2 regions of the Pseudoduganella sp. OTU4001 genome follow, and region 1 is predicted to be linked to the other one. Evidence: riboswitches for the same ligand, from Rfam matches in the RefSeq annotation. Region 1 holds a riboswitch; the other holds the start of a gene.
The links. Region 1 has a riboswitch for thiamine pyrophosphate ahead of AAHE99_RS12685 (TonB-dependent siderophore receptor). Riboswitches for the same ligand answer to the same signal wherever they lie in the genome.
Positions count from the first base shown of each region.

Region 1 (4,375 bases):
GGAGCGCCAGAAGGAGGCCCGGGTGGAATTCGAACGGGCGGCGGCGCTCACCCAGAATGAGCGCGAACGCGACCTGCTGCTGGCGCGGGCGGCCGCCTGCCAGGCCTAGGCGCTCTCCAGCGCCCCATCGCCGCGCGTACGCAGGTAGCGCGGCAGGTCGTCGCAAATCGCCTCCCAGTGCAGGCGGCTGCCGGCAAAGGTGTGGTCTTCCGGCGGCAAAGCTTCCGGATCGTCCAGGCTGCAGGTGGTGATGTCGATTTCCTGCGGCGTGCGGCCGTCGGCGAAAGTCAGCTGGGTGCCGCACACGCCGCAGAACTCGCGCCGCACGCCGGGACTGGAATGGAAGGCCGAAGGCTGGCCGCGCACATAGCGGAACTGGGCGCGCGCTACGCTGAACCACGCCACGCTGGGCGCACCGCACACCCCGCGGCACATCGAACAATGGCACCAGGTGCAGTTCAGCACCGGCGCATCCGCCTCATAGCGCACCGCGCCACAAAAACAGCCGCCCAGGTACATAGGGCCTCCCTACTCCAGCAGCTTGGTCATCAGCAGTTCCGCCGATCCGTAGCCGTACAGCGAATCGCTTTCCAACCCCTCCGTGTCATAGGGCACGGACACTTCGCGCTCCGGCTTGGCCGGATCGTCGCCGTACGTGGCCTGCCAGGCCCGTTTCAATGCATCGGCGCGGCGGATAAACATCGGTACCGGCCACGCTTCGCGCTGGAAGCCGACGGTATTCCCGATCACCGGCCAGCGCCCGTTCGCAACCGCGATATCTCCGGTGCGGATTACCTTCAACGCGTCACTGGCCGACAGGTCCTGCACATCGGCCAGCGTCGGCAAGGTCCAATGCGTCGGCCCGAACAGATAAGCCAGCATGACCTTCCCCTGCGGTGACAGGCGCGCCACCAAACCTGTGGCATAACCGCCATTCCTGAGCGGGACGGCAAACCAGCTGCCCTCCCGGTACGGCTGCAACTTCATTCAATTCCTTTACTCGTAATGATACTGGGCGGCAATGGGGCCCGCTTTGAACAGCGCATCCTTCATTTCCTTATCCAGTTTCGGGTCGCGCCGCCTTACCCATTCCAGCAGCATCGCAATCTGCTTGCGCGTGGAATCGCGGTGGCTGGCCATGACCAGCTTCAGCTCGGGGTCGGTGCACGTTTCAATGCGCTGGTTATGCAAATCCAGTGCTTCGATTTTCTCGCTCAGCGACGTCAAGGCACGGTGCATGTCCAGCACCTGGGCATTGAGGTAATCGCGCGGCTCGACCACGTGTTCCTGTGTCATATCTCACTCTCCTTAGGCGTACGGATACACGCATTGTCAGCCTGCGGCGCGGATTTCTCAAGTGTAGCAAGGCCGTTTTGGGAGTGTCGCACGGCTGGGCGGGAATTGCGCGATAATGCCGGGCACTATGCAAAACTTTGAATTCCACAACCCGACCCGTGTCATTTTCGGCAAGGGCCAGATCGCCGCCCTGGCGAAACATATTCCCGCCACCGCCCGCGTGCTGATGCTCTACGGCGGCGGCAGTATCAAGACCAATGGCACCTATGACGAGGTGCGCGCCGCGCTGGCCGGCCTGGCCCATCCTGTGCTGGAGTTTTCCGGCATCGAGCCGAATCCGCGCTACGAAACGCTGATGAAAGCAGTCGAGCTGGTGCAGCGCGAGAAGATCGACTTCCTGCTGGCCGTCGGCGGCGGCTCGGTGGTGGACGGCACCAAATTCGTCGCTGCGGCGGCGCTGTTCGACGGCGACCCGTGGGACATCCTGAAAATCGGCGGCAAGGCCGTGAAGGGCGCCCTGCCCTTCGGCGCCGTGCTGACGCTGCCGGCCACCGGTTCGGAAATGAACAGCGCCAGTGTGGTCAGCCGCGCTTCGACGCAGGAAAAACGCGCCTTCATGTCGCCCCACGTCTACCCGCGCTTCTCGGTGCTGGACCCGGCCAAGACCCTGACCCTGCCGCTGCGCCAGGTCGGCAATGGCGTGGTGGATGCCTTCGTGCACACCACCGAGCAATACCTGACCTACCCGGCCAACGCGCCGGTGCAGGACCGCTTCGCCGAAGGCCTGCTGCAAACTTTGCTGGAACTGGGTCCGCAAGTGCTGGAGCGCCCGGACGACGTCGAAGTGCGCGCCAATATCATGTGGACGGCCACCATGGCGCTGAATGGCCTGATCGGCGTCGGCGTGCCGCAGGACTGGGCTACCCACGGCGTCGGCCACGAGCTGACCGCGCTGTTTGGCCTGGACCATGCGCAGACGCTGGCCATCGTCCTGCCGGGCATCCTGCAAATCCGGCGCGAGGCCAAGCGCGGCAAGCTGCTGCAGTATGCGGAGCGCGTGTGGGGTCTCGGCGCCAGCCAGGGCAGCGAAGACGAGCGCATTGATCTCGCCATCGCGCGCACCCGCGCCTTCTTCGAGCAGATGGGCGTGCCGACCCGCCTGTCAGGTTACAGCCTGGGTCCCGAAGCCATCGACGCCACCGTGGCGGCGCTGGAAACCGCCGGCATCACCGGCCTGGGCGAACGGCGCGATATCACGCCGGCCGACGTGCGCCAGGCGCTGCAACTGAGCCTGTAGTACAATACCGCCTCGCTAGGGGTCCTCGCGCAATGTGCGCGGGGTGAGAAATACCCTCCGAACCTGATCTGGATAATGCCAGCGAAGGAAAGCGCAAGACGGTTGAAGGCCCGGGAACCCGGGCCCCGCCTCACACTCGTGCTCTCCCCGCTGGCGCACACGCACAGCAAGAGCACAATATGAACAGCACCCGCCTCACCCTGGCCGCACTGGCCATCGCTTCCGCCTTCGCCCCTGCCGCCCACGCGCAGGACCAGAAAATGACCGAAGTGGTCATCACCGCCAACCGCATCGTAGCCGACCGCGCCTCTGTCGCCGGTTTCGGCGAACAGGCTTTGCTGCAAACCCCGGCCTCCGTCAGCGTGCTGACGCGCGAACAGCTGCAGGACCTGAACATCCGCAACACCAGCGACGCCGTAAAATTCGACGCCGCCATCGGCGACGCCTACAACGCCGTCGGCTATGCCGAGCAATTCTCGATCCGCGGCTTCAAGCTCGATAACGCCAGTTCCTACCGCAAGGACGGCCATGCGATCTCCGGCGACACCCAGATCCCTCTGGAAAACAAGGAAAGCATCGAAGTGCTGCGCGGCCTGGCCGGCCTGCAGATGGGCGTCGCGGCGCCGGGCGGCATCGTCAACTACGTGACCAAGCGCCCGACCGACGCCAACCTGCGTTCCGTGGTGCTGGAAGTGAGCGAGCGCGGTTCCGTGCTGGGCACCGTGGACCTGGGCGGCCGCTTCGAAGACCGCCGCTTCGGCTACCGCATCAACGCTGCCGGCGAGCGCATGCGCTCCATCATCAAGGGCGCCGACGGCCACCGCAGCTTCGTCTCCGCCGCCTTCGACTGGCGCATCAGCCCACAGGCGCTGCTGACCGTGGACGGCGACTTCCAGAAGAAGTCGCAAAAGACCGCGCCTGGCTTCCAGCTGACCGGAGGCACCCAGCTGCCGGTGGTCGATGCCGACATCTTCCTGAACGACCAGCCATGGGCCAAGCCGGTGGAGACCGAATCGAGCAATATCGGCATCGCCTTCCAATACCAGCTCTCGCCTGAGTGGAAAGCCGCCGTCAGCGCCAACCAGCACCACTTCAAGCGCGACGACTACACCGCCTTCCCTTACGGCTGCTCGAGCGAGGAACTGTGGCCGGGCTATTGCAGCAACGGCGATTACGACGTGTACGACTACCGCAGCCTGGGCGAAGAGAAAAAGCCGCTGTCGGCCAAGGCCCAGCTGCAAGGCAAGTTCGCGACCGGCGGCATCAAGCACGAGCTGACCGGCGGCCTGTCCTTCTTCAGCAACCATGAGCGCTGGGGCGACTATGTGTACGACTACGCGGGTGTGAGCAATATCTTCCACCCGGTGGTGGTGCCGATGTCGACCGGCGTCCTGGGACCGGTGTCCGAGCGCCGTACCGACCATGAGCGTGCTGCATTCGTGCACGACATCATCGGCCTGGGCGAGCAAGTGGCGCTGCACGCGGGCGCGCGCTACGTGTCGGTGCGCCGTACCCAGGCCACCGCTGCGCCGACCAGCGACAACTTCTGGCTGCCGAATGTGTCGCTGGTGTTCAGCCCTTCCAGCAAGCTGTCCTACTATGCTTCCTACGCGCAGGGCCTGCAGCATGGCGGCGTGGCGCCGATTGAGACCAGCAACCGGAATACCGCTCTGGCGCCGGGCAAGTCGAAGCAGGTGGAAGCGGGTGCGAAGGCGGAGATCAATGGCATTTCGCTGTCGGCTGCCGTGTACCAGATCGAGCAGGGGCTGGAGTTCACCAATC
Region 1 covers NZ_JASATG010000011.1:96,144-100,518, reverse strand. Annotated here, with positions in the region: gene AAHE99_RS12710 (RNA polymerase sigma factor) at 1-109, shown strand, start outside; gene AAHE99_RS12705 (GFA family protein) at 106-519, opposite strand; gene AAHE99_RS12700 (immunity 26/phosphotriesterase HocA family protein) at 529-987, opposite strand; gene AAHE99_RS12695 (ferritin family protein) at 997-1,296, opposite strand; gene AAHE99_RS12690 (iron-containing alcohol dehydrogenase) at 1,424-2,593, shown strand; TPP riboswitch at 2,601-2,700, shown strand; gene AAHE99_RS12685 (TonB-dependent siderophore receptor) at 2,773-4,375, shown strand, end outside.

Region 2 (4,375 bases), on a different contig from region 1:
CATGCGCGCCTGGATCGGATCGTCGCTGCAATACACCATCACGTCGAAGCCATCCTTCACCAGCTCGCGCGCGGCGACCAGGGTTTCCGGCATGTTGGGGAACAGGGTCCTCTCGTCGCCCAGCACTTCCAGCTTGACCAGCTTGTGGCCGTTCAGCAGCTCGCGCGCCATCTGCAGCGTGTAGACCGCATCCTTGGCCGTGTAGCAGCCGGCCGTATTGGGCAGGATGGTGAATTCATGCGGCGGCACAAAGTCCAGCAGGCTTGGCGCATGCGGGTCCTGGCCGATGTTCACGCGGCGGATCGCCACGGTGATGATTTCCGCGCCGGCCGCCAGGGTGGCCTCGCGCGTCTGCGGCAGGTCCTTGTACTTGCCGCTGCCGACCAGCAGGCGCGATTGGTATTCCTTGCCAGCGATGATGAGTGGTTTGTCCTGCATATGATCCTTTCAGCCGCCGCCAATGGCGCGCACGATATCGACTTTGTCATGAGGAGCCAGCGCGACCTGCGGCCAGCGCTGGCGCGGCACTACCTGGCGGTTGACCGCCAGCGCCAGCGCCTGCCCTTCCAGCTGCAGGGCCGCGATCAGGGCGTCCAGCGTCTGGCAAGGCGGCACCTTGTGCGGTGCGCCGTTCAGCTCAATTTCCATCATGGCTGCTGCTCGCGGTAGATCTGCGCGCCGCCCTTGACGAACTCAATGGACTTTTCCACCATGCCTTTGGCGGCGAACTCACGCACTTCCTGCGTGATCTTCATCGAGCAGAAATGCGGGCCGCACATGGAGCAGAAGTGCGCCACCTTGGCCGAGTCCTTCGGCAGGGTCTCGTCATGGAATTCGCGCGCACGGTCAGGATCCAGGCCCAGGTTGAACTGGTCTTCCCAGCGGAACTCGAAGCGCGCCAGCGACAGCGCGTTGTCGCGGATCTGCGCGCCAGGATGGCCTTTCGCCAGGTCGGCGGCGTGGGCCGCGATCTTGTAGGTGATGATGCCTTCCTTGACGTCGGCCTTGTTCGGCAGGCCCAGGTGCTCCTTCGGCGTCACGTAGCACAGCATGGCGGTGCCGTACCAGCCGATCTGCGCCGCGCCGATGCCGGAGGTGATGTGGTCGTAGCCCGGTGCGATATCGGTGGTCAATGGGCCCAGCGTATAGAACGGCGCTTCGGCGCATTGCTCCAGCTGCAGGTCCATATTCTCTTTGATCAGCTGCATCGGCACGTGGCCCGGGCCTTCGATCATCACCTGCACATCGTGCTTCCAGGCGATCTGGGTCAGTTCGCCCAGCGTCTTCAGCTCGCCCAGCTGGGCGGCATCGTTGGCGTCCCACACCGAGCCCGGACGCAGGCCGTCGCCCAGCGAGAAGCTGACATCGTAGGCCTTCATGATTGCGCAGATCTCTTCGAAGTGCGTGTACAGGAAGTTCTCTTTGTGGTGGGCCAGGCACCACTTGGCCATGATCGAGCCGCCGCGCGACACGATGCCGGTCATGCGGTTGGCCGTCAGCGGCACGTAGCGCAGCAGCACGCCGGCGTGGATGGTGAAGTAATCGACGCCTTGCTCCGCCTGTTCGATCAGCGTGTCGCGGAAGATTTCCCAGGTCAGGTCTTCGGCCTTGCCGTTGACCTTTTCCAGCGCCTGGTAGATTGGCACGGTGCCGATCGGCACCGGCGAATTACGCACGATCCATTCGCGGGTTTCGTGGATATGCTTGCCAGTGGACAGATCCATCACGGTGTCGCCGCCCCAGCGGATGGCCCAGGTCATTTTCTCGACTTCCTCGCCGATCGAGGAAGTCACTGCCGAATTGCCGATATTGGCGTTGACCTTGACCAGGAAATTGCGGCCGATGATCATCGGCTCCAGCTCCGGGTGGTTGATATTGGCCGGAATGATGGCGCGCCCGCGCGCGATTTCCTCACGCACGAATTCCGGCGTGATCAGCTCCGGAATCGCCGCGCCGAAAGACTCGCCGCGGTGCTGGCGGCCCAGCAGCTCCGCCATGCGCACGCCCTTCTCGCCGCTGGCGCGCAGGCCGTCCAGGTATTCCTGGCGGCGCAGGTTCTCGCGGATCGCCACATACTCCATTTCCGGCGTGATGATGCCCTGGCGCGCGTAATGCATCTGCGTGACGTTGGCGCCGGCCTTGGCGCGGCGCGGCTGGCGGTGCAGCTTGAAGCGCAGCGCATCGAGTTCGGCATCGGCCAGGCGCTGGCGGCCATAGTCGGAAGTCGGACCGTCCAGCAGCTCGGTGTCGCCCCGCTCCTCGATCCAGGCCGCGCGCGGCGTACCGAGGCCGGAGCGGATGTCGATCTGCACGTCCGGATCGGTATAGGCGCCCGAAGTGTCGTACACGGTGACCGGCGCATTGTCGCCGGACAGGCTGATTTCGCGCATCGGCACACGCAGGTCGGCGCGGCTGCCGGTGACGTAGATTTTGCGGGAGTTGGGCAGCGGTGCAACGGCTGCGGAATCGACCTCGGCCTGCTCGGCGAGGAATTTTGCGTTGGCGTTCATTTGGCTCCTTGGTTGGCACAGGAGCCAGCAAAGGAGGTTAGGCGCGCGCGCAGGCGCATCCTGAAGCTTCCCTTCGCTGGCATTATCCAGATCAGGTTCGGAGGGTATTTCTCACCCGCGCAGCTTGCGCCGCACAGGACCCCTAGCGTTTGCCACCTTTCGGTAGCGAGCGGATTATATCTATAATCGTTGCGCATTGAAAGGAGACTGGATGCGATATGCAGTATTCATGGCCGCCACTGTTGCGCTGATGCCAGCCGTTGCGGCAGCAGCGGGCGTGCGCGCGCCGACCCTGGCCGAGCAGCGCTCGTTCCAACAATTCTGGCAGCGCATCGCGCCCGGCATGCCGGCGCCCGCGCTGCGCATGGAACGCGCGCCGGGCGCCAGCGTGCTGGCCGCCACCGCCAGCGTCGACGCACCGCCGCTGCGCCTGGTGCTGCCGCTGTGCCGCGTCGAGCGCACGCGCTACACGCAGCAGGCCAACGACAGCTGGCGCACGGACAGCAGCCAGCATGTGTGGGTGCACCACACCACCAGCTGCGGCACGCCGCCGGCCACGATGGTCGAACTGCGCGCCGCCCTGCCCGAGATCGAAATCCTCAAGCTGCTGCAGGCCAAGGGCGAGATGCTGCAGCGCGCGCGCCTGCTCATGGCCGGCAATACCAGTTGTGCACCAATGCGCGCGCGCAATTTCAGCGCCGCCGCCCTTGACCGCGGCGCCGACGGCTTGCCGCTGCTAGTCTACCGCAGCGACATCGGCGGCGAGCTGCGCCTGTCGGTGCGGCCGGCGCGCACCGACTTCGTCCCATGGAACGTGGCCTGCAGCCCTTAATACGAGGAGACAACGGCATGCTCGAACAATTCGCTCCCAACGTCTGGGCCGCCGCGGCGCCCCAGAGTTTCCTCCGCCTGCGCGTCGGCACGCGCATGACGGTGCTGCGCTTTGCCAACGGCGACCTGCTGCTGCATTCGCCGGTGCCGCTGGGCGGCGGGCTGGCGGAAGCGGTGGAGGCGCTGGGCACCGTGCGCCACATCGTCTGCCCAAATATGTTCCACCACCTGTACGCCGGCGAGGCGCAAGCGCGCTGGCCGCAAGCGCGCCTGCACGGCCCGGCCGCGCTGCAGCGCAAGCGGCGCGACCTGCGCTTTGACGCCGTGCTGTCTGACACGCCCGATCCCGATTGGCAGGGCGAGATCGAACCGGTCAGCATCGCCGGCAGCCTGCTGCAGGAAACCGTGCTGTACCACCGTCCCTCGCGCACCCTGGTCAGCGCCGACCTGGTGGAAAACTGGCGCAGCCACCCGCACTGGCTGACGCGCGAATACCTGCGCCTGAACGGCGCGCTGGGCCAGGCCACCTGGCCACGGTTGCTGCGCCTGGTCTACACCCGCCGCCCGGCCGCGCGCGACTCGCTCGCCAGAATTTACGCGTTGCCGATCGAGCGCATATTGCTGGCGCACGGCGAACCGATCACCGCCGATGCGAGTGTCATTTTGCGACAAGCCTTCGCCTGGTTATAGCTTCATTTCCACGCAGAATCCGAGCTTTTACTGGCTTAACCCGGGAATACAACAGTCGCAAAAAATTGTATAGGCATGCCTGCAATTCAATTGCCGCAATGCTCATTCCTCTTTACGCTGGGTTACACAAATACAAACCCCGTCTGGAGAGAGAAGACATGAAGCAAAGCAAGAAACTGGTGGTACTGACCCTGTCCGCAGCCGTTGCCGCAGCATGCGCGCTGCCTGCCAGTGCGGCCGCCGACCAGGACAAAGTGCGTGTGATCGTAGCCTTCCAAAAGGGCAAGGCCGCCGAAGTGAAAAACGCCGTCGGCCAGGCCAAGGGCGTGGTGGCGGACGAGATC
Region 2 covers NZ_JASATG010000050.1:18,219-22,593, forward strand. Annotated here, with positions in the region: gene AAHE99_RS25480 (thiazole synthase) at 1-438, opposite strand, end outside; gene thiS (sulfur carrier protein ThiS) at 448-651, opposite strand; gene thiC (phosphomethylpyrimidine synthase ThiC) at 648-2,510, opposite strand; TPP riboswitch at 2,562-2,664, opposite strand; gene AAHE99_RS25495 (hypothetical protein) at 2,722-3,342, shown strand; gene AAHE99_RS25500 (DUF4336 domain-containing protein) at 3,360-4,031, shown strand; gene AAHE99_RS25505 (S8 family serine peptidase) at 4,190-4,375, shown strand, end outside.
Region 2: another riboswitch for thiamine pyrophosphate. It lies ahead of thiC (phosphomethylpyrimidine synthase ThiC); the one in region 1 lies ahead of AAHE99_RS12685 (TonB-dependent siderophore receptor).